One region of the Streptomyces sp. R818 genome, then DNA from elsewhere that is predicted to be linked to it. Evidence: riboswitches for the same ligand, from Rfam matches in the RefSeq annotation. Region 1 holds a riboswitch; each other region holds the start of a gene.

Region 1 (7,655 bases):
CCTGGGTGAAGACCGTCAACGCGCAGGGCTGGAAGCTGATCCCGCTCTACGTGGGCGCACAGCCGCCCTGCCAGACCGGCACCAGGAACGAGAAGATGACCGCCTCCAACGCGGCCTCGCTCGGCACGGCCGACGGCAAGGACGCCGTCGCCAAGGCCGCCGCGCTCGGCATGAAGGCGGGCAGCGCGCTCTACCTCGACATGGAGCCGTACGACATCGAGAACGCGTCCTGCAACAAGGCCGTGCTGACCTATGTGCGCTCCTTCAACAAGGTGCTGCGAGCCAAGACGTACCGCGCGGGCTACTACGGGTTCAGCAGCTCCAGCGCCGCCGCGATCGCCACCGCCAAGGACCGCACCGACCTGCCGGGCAACCTCTGGTACGCGAAGTGGGACAAGGTGAACACCACCACGTCCGACTGGCCCTGGTCGAAGTCGCTGTACACGAACCACAGCCGCGGCCATCAGTACATGGTCAACAGCAAGGAGAAGCGGGGCGGGTACACGATCACCGTGGACCGCAACGCGTGGGACGCGCCGGTCGCGATCGTCGGCTGACCACTCCCGCGCCGCTCCGTCGTCCGGACCCGAGTACCTCAACTCGCGGCGAATCGTTGTCGAATAGGTGGCCGAGCCAGCGGCCACCTCCTACCATCGATCACGGACTTTGTGCACCGACGCACAAACTCGCCGCAGGGAGGCTCACCTTGCACCGCCGCACCAGCAGCCGTCGCCGTACCGCGCTCGTCCTGTCCGCCGCCGCCATCGCCGCGGTTCCCGCCCTGACCGCCTGCGGGAACGAGGCGCATCCCGGCGCCGCGGCCGTCGTCGGCGGCCAGCGCATCACCGTCGCCCAGCTCGAGACCCGGGTCAACGAGGTGCGGGACGCCCAGCAGGCCGCCACGAAGGACAGCGCCGAGTACGAGCAGGCCATCGCCAAATCCGGCGGCCTGACCCGCAACACGCTGCACACCATGGTCCTCGACCGGGTCCTGCACCGCGCCGCCACCGACGCGGGCGTCACCGTCACCCGCAAGGAGATGCAGGACATGCGGGCCGGCCTGGAACAACGGGCGGGCGGCGCGCAGCAGTTGGAGACCGGCTGGCTGGCGCAGTACAACGTGCCGCCGAAACGGCTGACCGAAAGTCTGCGCACCGAGATCGAGGCGCAGAAGCTCGCCACCGCGCTCGGCGCCGACATGCAGACGCAGGAGGGCCAGACCGCGTTCTGGAAGGCGATCGGCAAGGCGTCCAAGGAGCTGAACGTCGACCTGAACCCGCGCTACGGCGCCTGGGAGGTCTCCCCGCGCAGCCGCCTCGTCGAGTCGAAGACGCCGTGGCTGAAGCAGGTCACGCGCCAGGAGCCGCCGTCGGCCCAGCAGACGGCGTAGGCACCCCCGCTCCCTGCGTTACGTTCGAGTGGTGAACGTGAACGATCGAGAGATGGACGCCGCCGCCGGGCTGGACGACGCGGCGGGCCGCATCGTCCTGCTCACCACGAGCCACCGGGTCGCCCCCGGACTCCTTTCCTGGCCGGCGTGGGAGGTGCTGCGGGGTGCCGACGCGGTGCTGTGCGCCGACGCCGCGCACCCGCAGCTGCCGTACCTGAAGGAGGCGGGCGTCGAGGTCACGCTCGCGACGGCGCCCCTGTCGGCCCGCGACCTCGTCGACCTCTGCGCCGACGGCGACCGCACGGTGGTCGTCCTCACGACGGCCGAGGGCGACCGCCGCCTCACGGACGGCCTCGCCGCGCTGGCGGGCTCCGGCCGCGAGCGGATGCCGTCCCTGGAACTCCTCCCCGGCTCCTACGACCTCCCCGGCGCCCGCCTCCTCGACCTCGTCCAGGTCATGGACCGCATCCGCCGCGAGTGCCCCTGGTCGTCGCAGCGCACCCACGAGGAACTGGCGAAGTACGCGATCGAGGAGGCCTACGAGCTGGTCGAGGCGATCGAGACGGACGACCGTACGGAGCTGCGCGAGGAGCTCGGCGACGTCCTCCTCCAGGTCGTCTTCCACGCCCGCATCGCGGAGGAGGACCCCGACGAGCCCTTCTCCGTGGACGACGTCGCCGGTGGCATCGTCACCAAACTCATCCACCGCCACCCGCACGTCTTCGGCGACGAGAGCGCGTCGACGCCGGAGGAGGTGCGGGAGATCTGGCTCCGCAAGAAGGGCGAGGCCAAGCGCCGCGCCTCGGTCACCGACGGCGTCCCGGTGGGCCAGCCCGGCCTCGCCCTCGCCGCGAAACTCGGCTCCCGCGTCCGTACGGCGGGCCTGGACGTCCCGCTCCCGACCGGCGCGGGCATCGGCTACGAACTCCTCGCCCTGGCGCTGCGCGCGGAGGCGGAGGGCGTGGACCCGGAGACGGCACTCAGGGCGGCGGCGAGGACGTACCGCGCGGCGGTGCGTGTCGCGGAGGGGGTGGGGGAGGAGTAGGGGGCGGCTTCCAGCGCGGCCCCCAGCGCGGCCCCCTTGCGTACGGCTAGGTCACCCGCTCCGGATACCGTCGGAAGGTGACCGAAAGCCCCGCCCACGCCGACATGCCGGAACTCTTCACCTGGGAGTTCGCCAGCGACCCGTATCCCGCCTACGCCTGGCTGCGTGAGCACGCGCCCGTGCACCGCACCACGCTGCCGAGCGGGGTCGAGGCGTGGCTGGTCACGCGGTACGCGGACGCCCGGCAGGCCCTTGCCGACCAGCGGCTCAGCAAGAACCCGGCCCATCACGACGAGCCCTCGCACGCCAAAGGCAAGACGGGCATCCCGGGCGAGCGCAAGGCCGATCTGATGACGCACCTGCTCAACATCGACCCCCCGGACCACACCCGCCTCCGCCGCCTCGTCTCGAAGGCGTTCACCCCGCGTACGGTGGCCGAATTCGCACCCCGGGTGCAGGAGCTGACGGACGACCTCATCGACCGGTTCGCGGCGAAGGGCGAGGCCGACCTGATCCACGACTTCGCCTTCCCGCTCCCCATCTACGCCATCTGCGACCTGCTCGGCGTCCCGCGCGAGGACCAGGACGACTTCCGGGACTGGGCGGGCATGATGATCCGGCACGGGGGCGGACCGCGCGGCGGCGTCGCCCGGTCGGTGAAGAAGATGCGCGGCTACCTGGCCGAGTTGATCCACCGCAAGCGCCAGGAGCCCGGTGACGACCTCATCTCCGGCCTGATCCGCGCCTCCGACCACGGCGAGCACCTCACCGAGAACGAGGCAGCGGCCATGGCTTTCATCCTGCTGTTCGCGGGTTTCGAAACCACGGTCAACCTCATCGGCAACGGGACGTATGCCCTGCTCACGCACCCGGAGCAACGTGAGCGACTGCAACGCGGCCTTGCCGTGAACGACACCGCTCTCCTCGCCACCGCCGTCGAGGAGTTGCTCCGCTTCGACGGCCCCGTCGAGCTGGCGACCTGGCGGTTCGCGACCGAACCCCTCACCATCGGCGGACAGTCCATCGCCACCGGCGACCCGGTTCTCGTCGTCCTCGCCGCCGCCGACCGCGACCCGGCGCGGTTCGCGGAGCCCGACACGCTCGACCTCTCCCGCCGCGACAACCAGCACCTCGGCTACGGCCACGGCATCCACTACTGCCTCGGCGCGCCCCTCGCCCGCCTGGAGGGACAGGCCGCCCTGGCAACGCTCCTGACGCGTCTTCCGGACCTCCGGCTCGCCGAGGACCCGGCCGAACTGCGCTGGCGCGGCGGGCTCATCATGCGCGGACTGCGCACGCTGCCAGTGCAGTTCACCCCCGAGCGCACCCGGGCGCACACCCACTGAACCTGACAGTTTCTCAACTTCGTGACTTTCACGTGATCTACGCTGCATCGACTTGTGACAAGCGTTCGAGTCCCGCTACGTTCACCAGTCATCGCGACACAGGCACAACCGGCACCACTCCCGCCACTCCTGTCGCGTGCTGCATCAGTCTCGCGAAAGGCAACCGCATGCTCTCCGGGAACGGTCGTCACCGTCGCCCTCGTCAGGCCCCCGCTCTGGTCGTCGCCGCCGGTGTCACCGGCAGCGCCATCGCGATCCCGCTGCTCGCGGCGACCGGCGCGAACGCCGCCTCCGCCACCACCTGGGACAAGCTCGCCGAGTGCGAGTCCGGCGGGCAGTGGAGCCTCGACGCGGGGGACGGCTACTACGGCGGACTGCAGGTGTCGCAGGAGACGTGGGAGCAGTACGGGGGCCTCGACTACGCCCCGAGCGCCGACGAGGCCAGCAGATCGCAGCAGATAGCCGTCGCCGAGAAGGCGCTCCAGGCCAAGGGGCCCGGCGTCTGGCCGAGCTGCTCCCTCGTGGCCGGTCTGACGCAGAGCGACGACGCGGCCGAGGTGGACCCGGGGGTGAGCGCCTCGCCGCGCCCGTCCGGCCTCGCCCAGTCGCCGCCGGACGCCTCCGGCTCGGCGCGCTCCTCGGATGCGTCGGCCTCGTCGAGTTCGTCCGGCTCCTCGGACACGTCGGGCTCTTCGGACGCGTCGGACTCCGCAGACTCCTCGGACTCCACAAGAGAGAAGAGTCACCAGGACTCGGGCGCGAGTGACGCGTCCGGCGCCGATGAGTCGAGCGCGGTCGGCGGCGACGGATCCGGCTCCGAGGACGGTGGGACGCCCGCCGCGTCTGACACCCCGTCGGCCGGAGCCACCGCCGATACCCGCGGTGACAAGGCGGGCGACGAGCCGAGCGGCACCGCCGAAGGTGACAACTCGGGCAAGTCCGGCCAGACGGACGCCACTTCCACCGTCGACCCGGACGCGTCCTCCGCCGGCCGCCACCGCGGCGACCGCGCCGCCGACGACACCGCCGTCTCCCGCCAGAGTGAGGGTCGTCACGCCTCCCGCGAGGAAGTCCGCTCCGAGGCCGCGTACACGGTCCGCTCCGGCGACAACCTGACGGACATCGCGGACGCGCAGAACATCGACGGAGGGTGGAATGCCCTCTATGACCTCAACAAGAAGACGGTCGGCGCCGATCCGGACCTCATCCTTCCTGGTCAGAGTCTGGATCTTGGCCTCGAAACGGATGAAAAGTAACTGAAAATTGGGGCGGGTTGAGGCGCCTATGTCCGCTTTTGCGAGAGTGAGACATGAGTCTCAAACACCCTGATCGTCTTTGAAATCGGGCGGATCGACTGCTTAACGTCGTCACCGCTCGCCACAGCGGGCCCCGACGGACGTCACGCCGAATCCTGCCAACGTCCGTACGGGAACAGTCGACGCGTAAGCGCCGTAGGCAGGAGCGGGGGACCCAAGGTAAGTGCCGGGAAACCGGCTTGGGGTTAAGCCGCGCACTAGGTTGCGCGCCGGACACTCACTGGTCCGCACCCGACAGCTCACCTCGTAGGCGTCGGTGAGGGGATTCCTTCATGCTGCTTTCCAGCAAGGGCAAGCACCGCCGCCCGTCCAAGGCCGTCCGTGTCGCCACGCTCGCCGGTGTCGCCGGTGCCGCCGTCGCCGTTCCGCTGATGGGTGCCACGGGCGCCTCCGCCGCCTCCACCTCCGAGTGGGACCAGGTCGCCTCCTGCGAGTCCGGCGGCAACTGGTCGATCAACACCGGCAACGGCTACTACGGCGGTCTGCAGTTCTCCGCCTCGACGTGGGCCGCGTACGGAGGCACCGCCTACGCGTCCTCCGCCGACCAGGCGTCCAAGGCGCAGCAGATATCGGTCGCCGAGAAGGTCCTCGCCTCGCAGGGCAAGGGTGCCTGGCCGAGCTGCGGTGTGGGCCTGTCCGGCGCCTCCACCGGCAACTCCGCTCCGGTCGAGTCGCAGTCCTCGCAGCAGCCGCAGCAGCAGGAGCGCTCGGAGTCCTCGACGACGACCCGCTCGCAGCCGCGTCAGCAGCCGCAGCAGCAGGCTCAGCCGCAGCAGGAGACCAAGAAGGACACCGTCACCACCCCGACCGGCAAGAAGGTCGAGAAGGGCGACGGCGAGTACAAGGTCGTCACCGGCGACACCCTCAGCAAGATCGCCGAGGCGCACGGCACCAACTGGCAGAAGGTGTTCAAGCTCAACAAGGACATCGTCGCCGACGCCGACCTGATCTACCCGGGTCAGCAGCTGCACCTCAAGTAAGACCCTTGGAGCACGACGACTCGGCATCGGCGGATGCCGGGCCGGCGCTCGCAACGGCCGCTCGCTCCGGCGACCCCCGTTCCGCCGCATCTGCGCGGCGGAACGGGGGTCGCCGTCTTTGTTCCGTTAAGAAACATTTCGCTATCGGCGTTGTCCACAACACGGGCGGTCGACTGGCTGATGCCCCTGGGCCGGTTAGGCTCAGGGTGCGGGCCACGCCGTCCGCACAGTTGTGTCACATCCCAGAAGGAGATGCTCGTGCCGTCCATCGACGTCGTCGTAGCCCGGGAAATCCTGGACTCCCGAGGCAACCCCACGGTCGAGGTCGAGGTCGGCCTCGACGACGGCAGCACGGGTCGTGCTGCTGTCCCGTCGGGCGCCTCCACCGGTGCCTTCGAGGCCATCGAACTCCGTGACGGTGACCCCAACCGTTACCAGGGCAAGGGCGTCGAGAAGGCCGTCCTCGCCGTCATCGAGCAGATCGGCCCGGAGCTGGTCGGCTACGACGCCACCGAGCAGCGCCTGATCGACCAGGCGATGTTCGACCTGGACGCCACCGACAACAAGGGCTCGCTCGGCGCCAACGCCATCCTGGGCGTCTCCCTCGCCGTCGCGCACGCCGCGTCCGAGGCCAGCGACCTGCCGCTCTTCCGCTACCTGGGCGGTCCGAACGCGCACCTGCTGCCCGTCCCGATGATGAACATCCTGAACGGCGGGTCGCACGCCGACTCCAACGTCGACATCCAGGAGTTCATGATCGCCCCGATCGGCGCGGAGTCCTTCTCCGAGGCGCTGCGCTGGGGCACCGAGGTCTACCACACCCTCAAGAAGGTGCTGAAGACCAAGGGCCTGTCCACCGGCCTCGGCGACGAGGGCGGCTTCGCCCCGAACCTGGAGTCGAACCGCGCCGCGCTCGACCTCATCCTCGAGGCGATCAAGGAGGCCGGTTACGTCCCCGGCCAGCAGGTCGCGCTCGCGCTCGACGTCGCCGCCTCCGAGTTCTACAAGGACGGCGTGTACGAGTTCGAGGGCAAGCAGCGCTCGGCCGCCGAGATGACCGAGTACTACGCCGAGCTGGTCGACGCGTACCCGCTCGTCTCCATCGAGGACCCGCTGTTCGAGGACGACTGGGCCGGCTGGAACACCATCACCGAGAAGCTCGGCGACAAGGTGCAGCTCGTCGGCGACGACCTGTTCGTCACCAACCCGGAGCGCCTGGCCCGCGGCATCGAGGAGAACTCGGCCAACGCCCTGCTCGTCAAGGTCAACCAGATCGGTTCGCTGACCGAGACCCTGGACGCCGTCGAGCTGGCCCAGCGCAACGGCTTCAAGTGCATGATGTCGCACCGCTCCGGTGAGACCGAGGACGTCACCATCGCCGACCTCGCCGTCGCCACCAACTGCGGTCAGATCAAGACCGGCGCCCCGGCCCGCTCCGAGCGCGTCGCCAAGTACAACCAGCTCCTGCGCATCGAGGAGATCCTGGACGACGCGGCGGTCTACGCCGGCCGCTCGGCCTTCCCCCGCTTCAAGGGCTGACCGTCCCCGGCGCCGCAGTTCCGTACGTCCCCGCACTCG
Region 2 (7,655 bases), on a different contig from region 1:
AAGGGCCAGATCTTCGTCAAGGGCGAGGTCATCAAGGTCGTCCCCGAGTCGAAGATCGTCGAGACGCTGATCGAGGAGGCGATGAAGATCGCCGAGCAGATGGAGAAGGACGGCGTCGCGTCGGGTACGCCCGGCGTCACCGTGAGCTGAGTCCGTGCATGCGGAATCCGTGCATTCGGAACGGGAAGGGGGCTCGAACGTGACGATTCTGGAGACGATCCGGGGGCCGCGCGACCTGAAGGCGCTGAGCGAGGAAGAGCTCGGCGAACTGGCTGCCGAGATCAGGGAGTTCCTGGTCCACGCGGTCGCCAGGACCGGCGGCCACCTCGGACCCAACCTGGGCGTGGTGGAGCTGACCATCGCACTGCACCGGGTCTTCGAGTCGCCCGTCGACAAGCTGGTCTGGGACACCGGCCACCAGAGCTACGTGCACAAACTCCTGACAGGACGGCAGGACTTCTCCAAGCTGCGCGGCAAGGGCGGCCTCTCCGGCTACCCCTCGCGCGAGGAGTCCGAGCACGACATCGTCGAGAACAGCCACGCCTCCACCGCCCTCGGCTGGGCCGACGGCCTCGCCAAGGCGCGCCAGGTCCAGGGGGAGCGCGGCCACGTCGTCGCCGTCATCGGCGACGGCGCGCTCACCGGCGGCATGGCCTGGGAGGCGCTCAACAACATCGCCGCCGCCAAGGACCGCCCGCTGATCATTGTCGTCAACGACAACGAGCGCAGTTACGCGCCCACCATCGGCGGCCTCGCCAACCACCTGGCCACCCTGCGCACCACCGACGGCTACGAGAGGGTCCTCGCCTGGGGCAAGGACGTCCTCCTGCGCACGCCCGTGGTCGGCCCCACGGTGTACGAGTCCCTGCACGGCGCGAAGAAGGGGTTCAAGGACGCGTTCAACCCGCAGGGCATGTTCGAGGACCTCGGCCTGAAGTACGTGGGGCCGATCGACGGGCACGACGTGGGCGCCATGGAGTCCGCGCTGCGCCGTGCCAAGCGCTTCCACGGCCCCGTCCTCGTGCACTGCCTGACCGAGAAGGGCCGCGGCTACGAGCCCGCGCTCGCCGACGACGCCGACCGCTTCCACACCGTCGGCGTCATGGACCCGCTGACCTGCGAACCGCTCGCCCCCTCCAACGGTCCGTCCTGGACCTCGGTCTTCGGCGAGGAGATCGCGAGGATCGGCCGGGAGCGCGAGGACGTCGTCGCGATCACCGCGGCCATGCTGCACCCGGTGGGCCTGACGAAGTTCGCGCAGGAGTTCCCGGGCCGCGTCTGGGACGTCGGGATCGCCGAGCAGCACGCCGCCGTCTCCGCCGCGGGGCTCGCGACGGGCGGCCTGCACCCGGTGGTCGCCGTCTACGCGACCTTCCTCAACCGCGCCTTCGACCAGCTCCTCATGGACGTCGCCCTGCACCGCTGCGGCGTCACCTTCGTGCTCGACCGGGCCGGGGTGACCGGCGTCGACGGCGCCTCGCACAACGGCATGTGGGACATGTCCGTCCTCCAGGTCGTCCCCGGCCTGCGGATCGCCGCGCCGCGCGACGCCGACCAGCTCCGCGCGCAGCTGCGCGAGGCCGTCGCCGTCGACGACGCCCCGACCCTGCTGCGCTTCCCCAAGGAGTCCGTGGGGGCGCCGGTGCCCGCCGTCGACCGGGTCGGCGGCATCGACGTCCTGCACCGGGCCGAGCACGCGCGCGTGCTGCTCGTCTCCGTCGGCGTGATGGCCCCGGTCAGCCTCCGGGCCGCCGAACTCCTCGAAGCGCGCGGCATCGCCTGCACGGTCGTGGACCCCCGGTGGGTCAAGCCGGTCGACCCGGACCTCGCGCCGCTCGCCGCCGCGCACGACCTCGTCGCCGTCGTCGAGGACAACTCCCGTGCGGCGGGCGTCGGTTCGGCCGTCGCGCTCGCTCTCGGCGACGCCGACGTCGACGTGCCCGTACGGCGGTTCGGCATACCCGAGCAGTTCCTGGGCCACGCGAAACGGGGCGAGGTGCTCGCGGACATCGGCCTGACCCCGGTCGAGATCGCCGGTCGCATCAGTACGAGCTTGAACCCGAAGGCCAGCACGTCAGCACAGGCCGGCAAGGAGAACCACGTATGACCAAGGAGTTCGACCTCGGCAAGCTCCTCGCCGAGCGCGGCGGCGAACGGTACGAGCTGCACACCAGGCACCTCAACCACCAGCTGCCGAAGATGCTCCACACCATCGGCTTCGACAAGGTGTACGAGCGGGCCGAAGGCGCGCACTTCTGGGACGCGGACGGCAACGACTACCTGGACATGCTCGCCGGGTTCGGCGTCATGGGCCTCGGCCGCCACCACCCGGTCGTGCGCAAGGCGCTGCACGACGTGCTCGACGCCTCGCTCGCCGACCTCACCCGGTTCGACTGCCAGCCGCTGCCCGGCCTGCTCGCCGAGAAGCTGCTCACCCACAGCCCGCACCTGGACCGCGTCTTCTTCGGCAACAGCGGCACCGAGGCGGTCGAGACCGCGCTCAAGTTCGCCCGCTACGCCACCGGCAAGCCGCGCGTCCTGTACTGCGCGCACGCCTTCCACGGCCTGACCACGGGATCGCTCTCGGTCAACGGCGAGGACGGCTTCCGCGACGGGTTCGCGCCGCTGCTGCCCGACACGGCCGTGCCGCTCGGCGACCTCGACGCCCTGGCGAAGGAGCTGAAGAAGGGCGATGTCGCCGGGCTCATCGTCGAGCCGATCCAGGGCAAGGGCGTGCACGAGGCACCGCCCGGCTACCTGCGCGCCGCACAGGAGCTGCTCCACAAGCACAAGGCGCTGCTCATCGCCGACGAGGTGCAGACCGGGCTCGGCCGCACCGGCGACTTCTACGCCTACCAGCACGAGGACGGCGTCGAGCCCGACCTCGTCTGCGTGGCGAAGGCGCTCTCCGGCGGCTATGTGCCCGTCGGCGCGACCATCGGCAAGGACTGGATCTTCAAGAAGGTCTACTCGTCCATGGACCGCGTCCTGGTCCACTCCGCGAGCTTCGGCGCCAACGCGCAGGCCATGGCGGCGGGCCTCGCCGTCCTCTCCGTCATGGAGGACGAGGAGACGGTGGCCCACGCGCGCGTGATGGGCGAACTGCTCGCCGCCAAGCTCACCGCGCTGATCGACCGGTACGAGCTGCTGAGCGACGTGCGCGGGCGCGGCCTCATGATCGGCATCGAGTTCGGCCGGCCCAAGTCGCTCAAGCTGCGCAGCCGCTGGGCCATGCTCCAGGCCGCGCGCAAGGGCCTGTTCGCGCAGATGGTGGTCGTGCCGCTGCTCCAGAAGCACCGCATCCTGACGCAGGTCTCCGGCGACCACCTCGAAGTGATCAAGCTGATCCCGCCACTGGTGATCGACGAGGCCGACGTCGACCGCTTCGTGGAGGCGTTCACGGCTGTGATGGACGACGCGCACAGCGGCGGTGGCCTGATGTGGGACTTCGGCAGGACACTGATCAAGCAGGCGGTCGCCAACAGGTAGCCGGTGCCCTGCACGGTCTGTTTCAAAGGCGAGTTTGTCTCTGAGGCAAGAAATTTGCCTCTCGGGCAGGGCTCTGGCTCAATCGGAGTATGAGCCCTGCCCTGCCGGAGGAGGCTCCGGCCCCCGCCGAGCTGCCCGCCGTCGCACCCCAGCTGCGCGCCCTGCGCCGCCGCGCGGCCCTCACCCTGGAGGCCGCCGCCCGCTCCGCGGGGCTCTCACCCGCGCATCTGTCCCGCCTGGAGACGGGCCGGCGCCAGCCGTCGCTGCCGATGCTGCTCGCGCTCGCCCGCATCTACGGTACGACGGTCTCCGAACTCCTGGGCGAGACCCCCGCCGACCGTGACGCCGTGGTCCGTGCCGACGCCATGGAGGCCACCGAGGCCGGCGGCTGGACCTACTTCCAGGCCGGTTCCCCGGGGCGCGGCATGCAGGCCCTGCGGGTCCACGTGCCGTACGGCTCGCAGGGCGACATCGTCCGCGTCCACCCCGGCGAGGAGTGGCTCTACGCCCTCGAAGGCCGGCTCGACCTGCGCCTCGGCGACACGTCCTACCGGCTGGAACCCGGTGACAGCGCCCACTTCGACTCGCTCACCCCGCACCGGATCGCCGCCGCGGACCGGGGCGGGGCCGAGCTCCTCTTCGTCCACACCCTGTTGCAGAGCCCCACCGCCGCGCTGTGCCTCGGCCCGGCGGCCGGCCCGACCCGAGAGGCCCGAGAGGTCTGACATGGCTGAGAACCGGAACATCGAGGACAAGCTGCCCCGCGGCATCTGGGTGCGGGTCCTCGTCTACGTCTTCGCGGGCCACGCCCTGGCCGCCTTCATCTACATGCTCTTCACGCTGGGCGCGAACCAGTAGGGGCTCTTCTCAGTCGAGGAGGCGCTCGCGCAGCCGGTCGCGGTCGGCCGCGCCGAACCCGAGCCCCTCCTCGAAGTAGCGGTCCGTCGTGCCCCAGGTCTCCTCGATGGTCTCGAACGCCGCGCGCAGATAGTCGGCGCGGGCGTCGAAGAGCGGGCCGAGCAGCTCCATGACCTCGGGGGAGTAGGTGTCGGCCGTGGTGCCGCTGCGCCGCACCTTGTAGCGGCGGTGCTTGGCGTTCGACTCCAGGTAGTCCGCCTCGATGGCGTCCCGCTCGACGCCGACCGCGAGCAGTGTCACGGCGATCGACAGACCCGCGCGGTCCTTGCCCGCCGCGCAGTGCATGAGCGCGGGCACGCTGTCCTCGGCGAGCGCGTGCAGGACGCGGCTGTGCTCGGCGGTGCGCCCGGAGATGATCGCGCGGTACGAGGTGATCATGCGATTGGCCGCGCGGCCCTCGGAGAGCAGGGAACGCAGCTGGTCTATGTTCCCGTCGCGCACCATCTTCCAGAACTCGGCGCCGTCCGCCGGGTCGGTCAGCGGCAGGTTCACATTGCGCACGCCGGGCAGTTCGACGTCGGCGCCGTCGAGGCGCCGGTCCGCGTCGTTGCGGAAGTCGAAGATTGTGTGCAGGTTCAGCCCGGCGAGGAACGCGGCGTCCTCGGCGGTGGCGTGGGCGAGGTGGCCGCTGCGGTAGAGCACACCCGGACGCACGCGCCGGCCGTCCACGGTCGGAAGGCCGCCCACGTCACGGAAGTTGCGCACTCCGGTCAGCTCGGGCTCGGTGGACGGGACGTGCTGCGTCACGGGGGCTCCTCCCGGGTCGAATGCGCCCGCGTTGCTCGTGTCAGCGGGCGCCGGTCAGACGATACGACACGGCCCGCGAGGCACACCCCGACGGGAAGGGTGAGCAGGCTCATAACCGTGACCGTCCGTGGCGATCAACCGGCATTGCATTCTGCGGAATTCCTAAGCGGCGCAACGGCGGAAAAGGTCCCCCATTGACGCTGGGTGACACAGGAAACCCTTAGACGATCAAGAAATCGGGCCCTCCGGCGAATTCGCTGTTTGTCGCCGCCTTTGCCACTGCATTACGGTCACCATTCACTCCGGACGGAACGCCTAATCCTGCCGCCGCCCGGATTCCCGTACAACGACCCGTGACGGCAGGAGCGGGGGACCCACAGGCAGAACGCCGCCAGGGAATTCCCCCATGCGGCTAGGGGTGAAGCCGTGTCCCGTGCACCGGGGCGCGGCCGGGCAGCTCCAGCCCGAACCCGACAGCTCACCTCGTAGGCGACGGAGAGGAAGACCGGCATGCCCGCTCAGGGAAAGCACCGTCGCTCGAAGACCCAGCGCATCACCCGCGCCGCCGCCGTCGTCTCGGCCGGCGGGGCCGCGCTCGCCCTGCCGCTGATCGGCGCCGCCGGCGCCCACGCGGCGACCGGCGACACCACCGCGCAGACCTACACGGTCAAGTCCGGTGACACGCTCTCCAAGATCGCCGACGTGCAGAAGGTCGACGGCGGCTGGAAGAAGCTGTACGAGGCCAACAAGAGCGTCGTCGGCTCGGACGCGAACCGCATCAAGCCCGGCATGAAGCTCACGCTGAACGGCGCCGGGCAGAAGGCCTCCACCACGACCGCCACGAGCACGACCACGAACAGCTCCGGCTGGGTCAAGCCCGTCGACGGCTCGACCGGCACGGCCTACCACGCCTCCGGCTCGATGTGGTCCAGCGGCTACCACACCGGCACCGACTTCGTCGTGCCCACCGGCACCGCCATCAAGGCCGTCGGCCCGGGCACCGTCGTCTCGGCCGGCTGGGACGGCGCGTACGGCAACGAGGTCGTCATCCAGCACGCCGACGGCCACTACTCGCAGTACGCCCACATGTCGTCCCTCGGCGTCTCCGCCGGCAGACCGTGACCGCCGGCCAGCAGATCGGCCTGTCCGGCTCGACCGGCAACGTCACCGGGCCGCACCTGCACTTCGAGATCCGCACGTCCCCGAACTACGGCTCCGACGTGGACCCGGTCGCCTACCTGCGCGGCCACGGCGTCAGCATCTGACACCACCGCACCTGCGTGTTCTTCGGCGCCCGGGGTTATTCCCCGGGCGCCGAGTGTGTTTTCTCACCCCTCGTCAACCCCTGGTTACGATCGCGTAGGTCACACCCGAAGGTGAAAGATGTGTGGTCGTGGCAAACGAATCGAGAGCACTCAGCGGCGGAACGGTCAGCGCGACGATCAGCGGAGCGGCCGGCGGAACGATTCGGTCCTTCGCGGCCGTGGGGGACAGCTTCACCGAGGGCGTCGGCGACCCCGGCCCCGACGGGTCCTTCGTCGGGTGGGCCGACCGGCTCGCCGTCCTCCTCGACGACCGCGTTCCCGAGGACACCTTCAGTTACGCGAACCTCGCCGTACGCGGCAAACTCATCGACCAGATCGTCGCCGACCAGGTCCCGAAGGCCGTCGAGCTCGCCCCGGACCTCGTCACGATCGTCGCGGGCGGCAACGACATCATCCGGCCCGGCACCGACCCGGACGACGTGGCCGAGCGGTTCGAGAAGGCCGTCGCCCGGCTCGCCGACGCCGCCGGGACCGTCATGGTCGCCACCGGCTTCGACACCCGCGACGTGGCCGTCCTCAAGCACCTGCGCGGCAAGATCGCCACGTACAACATGCACGTACGCGCCATCGCCGACCGCTACGGCTGCCCCGTGCTCGACCTGTGGTCCCTCAAGTCCGTGCAGGACCGCAGGGCCTGGGACGAGGACCGTCTGCACCTCTCCGCCGAGGGCCACACCCGCGTCGCCCTGCGCGCCGCCCAGGCGCTCGGCCTCGACGTGCCCGCCGACCCCGAGCAGGCGTGGCCGCTCCTCCCGCCGCGCGGCACGTTCGCGGTGCGCCGCGACGACATCCACTGGGCCCGCGAGTTCCTGGTGCCGTGGATCGGGCGCAGGCTGCGCGGCGAGTCCTCCGGGGACCGCGTGACGGCCAAGGGCTTCCTGGACCCGCACCTCATCAAGGCGCATCTGGAGTCCGCCTCCTGACCTCCGTGCCCGCGGCACATAATGGAACACCCTGATCGATCAACGGGAGGCGCTGTGCCACGTTCCCTGACTCCCGGGCTGCGCTCCCTGCAGCCCGCAGCCTTCGGCGCCGAGGCCACGGGCGCCCGCCTTGCACGGATCCGCAGGTCGCCGAATTTCGCCGACGGGCAGTTCCAGAACCCGGAGGGCACCCGCACCAAGCCCGACGGTTCGATGCTCGACTTCGCGAAGCTCTACTTCCAGAAGGAGGAGC
Region 3 (7,655 bases), on a different contig from region 1:
CTTCGTCCGCGTCGTGATGTCACCCTTCGCGCATCCGCTCTTCACCGTGCTGACCGGCATCGGCTTCGGGATCGCCGCCGTCCTCGCACCCGAGCGCGGCAAGGTCCGCCGCATCCTGCTGCCGCTCGCCGGACTGCTCGTCGCCATGGCCATGCACGCCTTCTGGAACGGCTCGTCGTCCTTCGGCGAGTACGGCTTCTTCGCTGTGTACGCGGCTTTCATGGTTCCGGTCTTCGGCCTGGTCACCTGGCTCGCGATCTACCTGCGCCACCGCGAACTGCGCACCATGCGGACCGAACTCGTGCTCTACGTGGGCGCGGGGTGGCTGGCCCCGCCCGAGCCCTTCGCCCTCGGCTCGCTCAAGGCGCGCCGCCTGGCCAGGGAGTTCGCCGCGCACTACGGCGGCAAGGAGGCGGAGCGCGCGGTCACCGAGTACGAGGCGTACGCGACCTCGCTCGCGCTCCTGCGCCACCGCGCCCGCAAGGGCGGGGCCGGCGCCGACTTCGCCGTACGGGAGCGGGAGCTGCTCGACGCGCTGTGGGAGCGGCGCGGCTACGCGCGCGCGGCACTGGCGTACGCCTCCCAGGTCGCCGCCCCCATGTGGCGCCCGCCGGTGTACGCGGCCCCGATGGCATCCGGCGCCGCGTATCCCCCGTACCGCCACTGAGGTCCGTACCGCCACTGAGGCATCCGGGGCGGAGGCCGACGTCTCAGGCCGACGCGTCCGTGAGGCGGGCAATCTCCTCGTCCGTGAGGGTCAGGTCCGCCACCGCGAGCAGCGCGGGCAGCTGCTCGACCGTGCGCGCGGACGCGATCGGCGCGGCCACGGTGGGCCGCGCGGCGAGCCAGGCCAGGGCGACGGTGGCGATCTCGGCGCCGTGCTCCTGCGCGATCTCGTCGAGGGCGGTGAGGACCTTCTGGCCGCGCTCGGTCTCCAGGTGCTTGGCGGCGCCGCCCGCGCGCTGGCTGTCCACCTGGACGCCGGGCCGGTACTTGCCGGTCAGGAAGCCGGAGGCGAGCGCGTAGTACGGGACGGCGGCGAGCCCGGCGCGCGAAGCGATGTCCTGGCGGCGGCCCTCGTAGGTGTCGCGGGAGACGAGGTTGTAGTGCGGCTGGATGGCGACGTAGCGGGCGACGCCCTCGCGGTCGGAGAAGTCGAGGGACTCCTGGAGGCGGTCCGGCGAGATGTTCGAGACGGCGATCTCGCGCACCTTGCCCGCCGTCACCAGCTCGTCGAGCGCGCCGATGATCTCCTCGACGGGGATCGACTCGTCGTCGTCGAAGTGCGTGTAGTACAGGTCGATGTGGTCGGTGCCGAGGCGGCCGAGGGAGGCGTCGGCGGCGGCCTTGATGTTGGCGGCGTGCAGGCCCTTGAAGTCGGGGTGGCGGGCGACCTTGGTGGCGATGACGACGTCGTCGCGGTTGCCCCGCGCCCTGAGCCACTTGCCGATGATCGTCTCCGACTCGCCGCCGTGGTTGCCCTCGATCCAGGCGGAGTACGAGTCGGCCGTGTCGATGAAGTTGCCGCCGCCGGCGGTGTAGGCGTCGAGCACCTCGAAGGAGGTGGCCTCGTCGGCGGTCCAGCCGAACACGTTGCCGCCGAGGGCGAGCGGGAAGACCTCCAGGTCGGAGGCGCCGAGCTTGCGCAGGGGAGAAGAAGTCATGCCGTCATTCAACGCCCCTGCGGAAGCGGGTGTTCCGTCAGGCGCGCATCAGAGTGCCAGACCCTTGCCGCGCAGCCAGGCCGCCGGGTCGACGCCGGTCGCGTCCCCGCCGGGGTGGACCTCCAGGTGGAGGTGGTCGCCGGTGACGTTGCCGGTGGCGCCGACGCGGCCGATGACGTCGCCGGTGGAGACCTTCTGGCCGACGCTGACGTTGAGCGAGGACTGGTGGCAGAACCACAGCTCGGTGCCGTCGTCGAGGGTGAGGATCGTGCGGTAGCCGTACGCGCCCGCCCAGCCGGCCTCGGTGATGGTGCCGCCGTGGATGGCGTAGATCGGCGTGCCGGTGGGGGCGGCGAAGTCCAGGCCCGTGTGGTAGCCGGAGGACCAGAGCGAGCCGGGCTGTCCGAAGGTGCCGGTCAGCGTGTAGGAGGCGACGGGGAGCTTGTAGCTCTTGGCCAGCTTGGCGAGGCGCTCGGCCTCGGCCTTCTTCTTGGCCTCCTCCTCCGCCTTCTTCTTCTCGGCGGCGGCCTTGGCCTCGGCCTTCTCCCGCTTCGCTGCGGCTTCCTCGGCGGCCTTCTTCGCGGCGGCCTCCTCGGCGGCGGCCTGCGCCTTGGCGTCGGCGGCGTCCTGCTGCGTCTCGGCCTGCTGCATGATGCGGGCGCGCAGCGCCTCGCCGGCGTCCGACTGCCCGCCGCTCATGGCGGTGAGGGGCGCGGCCTCCGCGGCTTCGGCAGGGGCGTCGTCGGCCATCAGCGCGCTCACGCCGGGCAGCGACTTCGCCTCCGGCAGGGCGTCCGTGACCGCCGAGAGGTCGGGCATGGATATCTGGACGGCGGGCTTGCCGCCCTGCGCGGTGGCGATGCCGCCCGCGCCGACGGCGGCGATCACGCCGACGCCGAGGACCGTGGAGCTGCGCGCGAGGCCGCCGCGCTGCCGGGCCACGCGGTGCTTGCCGCGGACGGGGCGGACGGACTCCTCGGTGGGGTTCCACTCCTCGAAGCTCGTGCGCGGGGCGGCGTAGTCGCCGTCGGCCGGCTGGGCGGGGTACCCGGAGAGTTCGGGGGCAGGACGGTTCGACGCCACGGGGGCGCTCTCCTTTCCTTCCTTCTCGCCTACCGGGTTAGCTGACGGGTTCGGAGCAGGAAGGTCTCCTACGAGCACGGTCCGGCGCCCGGAAAGCGTCGGAACGATGCCTGATTCACCCCAAGTTGGTGGTTCCCCGGCTCCCTTGCGGGATTAGGCGCGTGCGCACGGAGCCGTCGCTTGTGACGGCTGGGACGACCGCGCTGCGTTATCGAACGTTAATAGACAGCGGACAGTAATTCCAAGCCGTTCTAGCCCCGTTAAACCTGACAGTTTCTGACGTAGTGTCAATTGTTATGCGCAGCGACGCCGTTCGGTCACCCCTGGTGATGTCGATCAAGAACAGCGGTCAGGGACGGCGTACGGCGAGCAGCGCCATGTCGTCGCTGGCGCCGCCCCCGGTGTGCAGGCGCACCTCGTCGGCGAGCGTCACGAGGAGCTCGTCGGGCCCCGGGAAGACGCGTCCGGCGAGCCGGGCCGCCGGATCGTAGAAGACCCCCTTCGTGTCGCGCGCCTCGGAGAGCCCGTCCGTGTAGAGCAGCAGCGTCGCCGCGGGCGGGAACTCCGCCTCGGTCGCCCGGTCCGGCCAGGAGCCGAGCTCGCCGAGGCCGAGCGGGAGCGCCGCCTCGGCGGGGCTGATCACCCGGACCTGCCCGTCGCCGTGCAGCACGATCGGCTCGGGGTGGCCGCGGTTGAGGACGCGCAGGAGGTCGCCGCCGTGCGGGATCTCCGCGAGCACGGCGGTGGTGAACCCCTCGAAGTCGTCGATGCCGCGCCGCCGCGACCCCTCCCGGGCCAGCGCCCGCTCCAGGCGCTGGGCGACCGCCTCCAGGCTGTCCTCCTGCTCGGCGGCCTCCCGGAACGCCCCGATGACGACGGCGACGGCGGCGACCGCGCCCATGCCCTTGCCGCGGACGTCGCCCACGACTATCCGTACGCCGTGCGGGGTGTCCTGCACCGCGTACAGATCGCCGCCGATGAACGCGTCGGCCTGCGCCGCCTCGTACCGCGCCGCGATGGCGAGGCCGCCGATCCGTCCGGCCGGCCGCGGCAGCACCGCGGACTGGGCCGCCGCCGCGATCTGCCGCGCGGACGCCAGCTCCTCGTCGCTGCGCCGCTTGATCCGGTTGAGGAAACAGGCCAGGACGCAGACGGTGGCGACGGTCGCCATCTCCGTCCAGACGCCGCTGTGGAACGCCGTGTATCGGAGGTGTACGGCGACGATGGCGCCGATCGAGGCGACCCCGGCCGCGATGGTGCTGCCCAGCGAAAAGAACGGCGCGGCGACCAGCGGCGCCGCGCTGAAGAGGGGCGAGCCCGCGAACCCGGACGGCGTGCAGTACTCGTAGACCGCGCCGCCGATGATCAGCAGCAGGGGCAGGATGCGCAGGAAGAAGGGCGTGCCGGGGGCGTCCGCCGGATGCCTGTGCCGCCCTCCTCGCTGCCCCACCACGTGTCTCCTGCCGTCCGCGCCCGCTGTCCGGCGTCTCACCAAAGGGTTCCCGGGGAGGGGGCCGGGGGGCGACCGGTACTGCTCCGTCCGGGTCAGCCGCGGAATCGGGGCGGGACGCGCCGGGAAACGGAACGAGGCCGGAATCTCGGAAGATTCCGGCCTCGGCCTTCAGTAGCGGGGACAGGATTTGAACCTGCGACCTCTGGGTTATGAGCCCAGCGAGCTACCGAGCTGCTCCACCCCGCGTCGGTGAACACCACACTACGCCATCAGGGACGACGAATGCCAATCGCACCCGTGTCCGGCGCCTCGGGAGTGGCGTTAAGAGGACATGACCTCAACTCGACGAGTCCTCACCGCTGCCCTCCTCGCCGTCGGTGCCACGGCGATCGTGGCCCCTGCGGCGCAGGCCGACACCACGCCCCAGGCGGCGGGCAACATGATCTCCCCGACCGCGATGCTGGACGCGGTCACCACCATGGCCATCCCGGCCGAGCACCGCCGCGAGGTGCCGCGCACCGCCGAGCAGCTCCAGGGCATCCACCAGCTGAACAAGCTGAACGAGCTGCACCAGATCACGGACCTGGTGGCGCCGGTCACCGGCCTGCTCAGCGCGTAGCGGCACCCGCACCAGATATCCGGAAACGCCTGAGGGGCGGTTGCCTGACGCAGCCGCCCCTCAGGTGTGTCCGCGCCACAACAAAGTTGGGCCGCCCAAGTGGGCGGCCCAACGCGTGCGGCGTGCGGATCAGCCGTTGCCGTTTCCGTTGCTGGAGAGGATCGGAATGTCCTCCAGGATGTGCGACAGCGCCTCGTCGCCCTTGCGCTGCGACGAGTTCTCGACGCACTGCTGGTTCTGCGGGGACGTCAGGATGTCCTGGACACCGACGTTGACCAGACCCACGACGTTCTGGATGTCCGCCTTGGCGGGCAGACCGATGCAGGGCTTGTTGAGGGAACCCTGGATGAGCGCCATCTGCGGGCTCATGTTGCCGTACGTCGCCGAGTTTCCGTACGACTGCGACGCGTGGTTACCGCTGAACGCGGTGGTGCCGTTGTCGTCGCCGTTCGCCAGCGCCTGGGGGGCCGCCGCCGCGGAGATGCCGACGAGAGACGCGGTGACGGCTGCGGCCGCCACGGCCTTTTTCAACATGAGAGATTCCCCTTCAGTTGTTTCAGAGAGCATCCGTACCAACTACGCGCGAGCCGGTTTGGTTGTCCGCATTCACTCGGATGGCGGTACGTATGCCGTACGAACAGCCAGACTCTCGGCACAACGGGTGAACCTGCGAAACCATCCGGAGCCCGGGGAGTTGTTCCTTTCGCAGTAACCGGTGCCTGTCAGAAAAGGAACTGAAAAAAATGCTCAAGAAGGCAATGGCCGCAGCCGCGGTCGCCGTGTCCGTGGTCGGCATGTCCGTGGCGGCTGCGCCCTCGGCGCTCGCGAACGGCGACGACAACGGCACCGCCGCGGCCAGCGGCAACGGCGCCCAGCAGGCATTCGGCAACTCCTCGACCGACGGCGACATGAGCCCGCAGCTCAGCCTGGTCCAGGGTTCGCTGAACAAGCCCTGTGTCGGCCTGCCGGTCAAGGCGGACGTCCAGAATGTCGTGGGCCTGGTCAACGTCGGCGTCCAGGACATCCTGACGTCTCCGCAGAACCAGCAGTGTGTCGAGAACTCGACGCAGAGGAAGGGCGACGAGCCGCTGTCGCACATCCTGGACGACATCCCGGTCCTCTCCTCGAACGGCACGCAGAACCACTGAGTCTCTGCGCACCCTGCCCGGGCCGTCCGCGTCGTATCGCACGCGGGCGGTTCGGGCCTTTTTTACCGGGCGCCGTTCCGCTTCGTCGCCCGGTCGGCACAGTTTCCTCAGCCGGTGCCGGCTCGTTTGCTTCGCGGAGTCCCAGAAACTTCCTCGGTAAAAGGAGAAAAGCATGTCCTTGAAGAAGAGCGTCACGATCGTCGCCGGTGCCGTCATGGCCTTCGGTATCGCCGCCCCGGCGTTCGCCGACGCCGGTGCGCAGGGTGCGGCCGTGAACTCCCCGGGTGTCATCTCGGGCAACAACGTGCAGGCCCCCATCCACATCCCGGTCAACGTCTGCGGCAACACCGTCGACGTCATCGGTCTGCTGAACCCCGCTTTCGGCAACCCCTGCGCCAACGACTGACGCTCGACCGCGCGGTGTGTGACCCGGCCGACCCCGGTGCCTTCCGGCACCGGGGTCGGCTTCGAATTGAAGCGGGAGAGGAAGAACAGTGAGGCAGGCACTGAGAATCGGGGCCGTGACGGTCGTCGCGGCGACCGGCATTCTGTCCGTGCCGGCGACGGGCGCTCTCGCCCAGTCGGGCGATCAGGGACGAGCGAGCGGTTCTCCCGGTGTGCTGTCGGGCAATTCGGTGCAGATTCCGATCACCATCGGCGCCAACGCGTGCGGCAATGCGGCCGACGCGGTGGGCGGACTGAACCCGGCGACGGGTGACGCGTGCGGGAACGGTGCGCGCCCGGGCCTGCCGTCCCCGCCCGGCCAGGAACGAAGCCAGGAACGCAGCCAGGAGCAGAGCCAAGGTCAGGGGCAGGGCCAGGGCCAGGAGCGGCAGCGGCCGGACGAGCCGCCCCGCGAGCCGCAGGAGGCTCCGGGCGCGCCGCCGTCGCGGCCCAGGTCGGTGCCGGGGGCACAGGACGTACGCGAGGAGCCAGGGACGGCGGTCCGTGCGGAGGCGGACGGGGAGCGGCTCGCCGAGTCGGGGTCCATGGAGGGCCTGACGGCCGCCGCGGGCGCCGGGGCCGGGCTCGTGCTCGCCGGTGCTGTCCTCTACCGCAGGACCCGGAGCGGTGCGCTGCGGCGGTGAGGCCGGGCCGGGAAGAGCAGCCTGAGCGCTCTTCCCGGCCCACAGAGGAGGCCGTGGTGAAAGCTGCCTACCAACGGCGTGACGCCGACGGCTGGGAGGAAGGCAGCGCGGCCCTTCTCATGACAGCCGACAGTCGACCACCGAACCGGGGCCTTGGATGCACCGGTTCACCCGTTTGCCAGGCACTTCACCCCAATGGGGCCGGAAGCGGCATATGCGCGACCCTGCCCCGACTGCCGCGCCAGGTACCGCTCGACCCCGGTGACCAGGGCGGGCGCGGTGTACGTCGCCCCGTGCACGAACCGCATCGCGGGGCCGTAGTCCGGGGTCGTGACGAGGCCCGCGAGGAAGAGCCCCGGGTAGGCGGAGGCGAAGCCGCGGCCGACGCGCGGGGTGTGGGCGAGGCTCGGGGCCAGCATGTGGCGGACCCGGGGCGCGAGGACCGTCATCCGGGCGCAGGTCGCCCGGAACCCGGTCGCCGCGATGACGTGGTCGGTCTCGAACTCCTCCAGGCCCTGCGTCGTACCGACGGTGCGCAGCCGCAGCCGCCCCGCCGACGGCAGCGCGTCCACGATGGTGCGGCCCATGCGGAGGTCGACG

Evidence for each region. Region 1 has a riboswitch for cyclic di-AMP ahead of N5I75_RS17560 (transglycosylase family protein). Riboswitches for the same ligand answer to the same signal wherever they lie in the genome.
Region 2: another riboswitch for cyclic di-AMP. It lies ahead of N5I75_RS26385 (M23 family metallopeptidase); the one in region 1 lies ahead of N5I75_RS17560 (transglycosylase family protein).
Region 3: another riboswitch for cyclic di-AMP. It lies ahead of N5I75_RS26485 (M23 family metallopeptidase); the one in region 1 lies ahead of N5I75_RS17560 (transglycosylase family protein).

What each region holds. Positions count from the first base shown of each region.
Region 1 covers NZ_JAOCNE010000006.1:256,329-263,983, forward strand. Annotated here, with positions in the region: gene N5I75_RS17535 (glycoside hydrolase domain-containing protein) at 1-557, shown strand, start outside; gene N5I75_RS17540 (SurA N-terminal domain-containing protein) at 707-1,390, shown strand; gene N5I75_RS17545 (nucleoside triphosphate pyrophosphohydrolase) at 1,443-2,435, shown strand; gene N5I75_RS17550 (cytochrome P450 family protein) at 2,540-3,781, shown strand; gene N5I75_RS17555 (transglycosylase family protein) at 3,949-5,037, shown strand; cyclic di-AMP (ydaO/yuaA leader) riboswitch at 5,219-5,365, shown strand; gene N5I75_RS17560 (transglycosylase family protein) at 5,370-6,077, shown strand; gene eno (phosphopyruvate hydratase) at 6,336-7,616, shown strand.
Region 2 covers NZ_JAOCNE010000011.1:377,732-385,386, forward strand. Annotated here, with positions in the region: gene ispG (flavodoxin-dependent (E)-4-hydroxy-3-methylbut-2-enyl-diphosphate synthase) at 1-150, shown strand, start outside; gene dxs (1-deoxy-D-xylulose-5-phosphate synthase) at 200-2,107, shown strand; gene N5I75_RS26365 (aspartate aminotransferase family protein) at 2,104-3,489, shown strand; gene N5I75_RS26370 (helix-turn-helix domain-containing protein) at 3,579-4,214, shown strand; gene N5I75_RS26375 (DUF6126 family protein) at 4,216-4,347, shown strand; gene N5I75_RS26380 (tyrosine-protein phosphatase) at 4,357-5,154, opposite strand; cyclic di-AMP (ydaO/yuaA leader) riboswitch at 5,473-5,659, shown strand; partial or broken gene N5I75_RS26385 (M23 family metallopeptidase) at 5,665-6,419, shown strand; gene N5I75_RS26390 (SGNH/GDSL hydrolase family protein) at 6,596-7,402, shown strand; partial or broken gene N5I75_RS26395 (MBL fold metallo-hydrolase) at 7,424-7,655, shown strand, end outside.
Region 3 covers NZ_JAOCNE010000012.1:26,480-34,134, forward strand. Annotated here, with positions in the region: gene N5I75_RS26475 (PrsW family intramembrane metalloprotease) at 1-667, shown strand, start outside; gene N5I75_RS26480 (aldo/keto reductase) at 711-1,664, opposite strand; gene N5I75_RS26485 (M23 family metallopeptidase) at 1,713-2,747, opposite strand; cyclic di-AMP (ydaO/yuaA leader) riboswitch at 2,759-2,917, opposite strand; gene N5I75_RS26490 (PP2C family protein-serine/threonine phosphatase) at 3,097-4,197, opposite strand; tRNA gene N5I75_RS26495 (tRNA-Met) at 4,373-4,446, opposite strand; gene N5I75_RS26500 (hypothetical protein) at 4,532-4,819, shown strand; gene N5I75_RS26505 (rodlin) at 4,949-5,353, opposite strand; gene N5I75_RS26510 (rodlin) at 5,563-5,967, shown strand; gene N5I75_RS26515 (chaplin) at 6,140-6,373, shown strand; gene N5I75_RS26520 (chaplin) at 6,489-7,055, shown strand; gene N5I75_RS26525 (NAD(P)-binding domain-containing protein) at 7,223-7,655, opposite strand, start outside.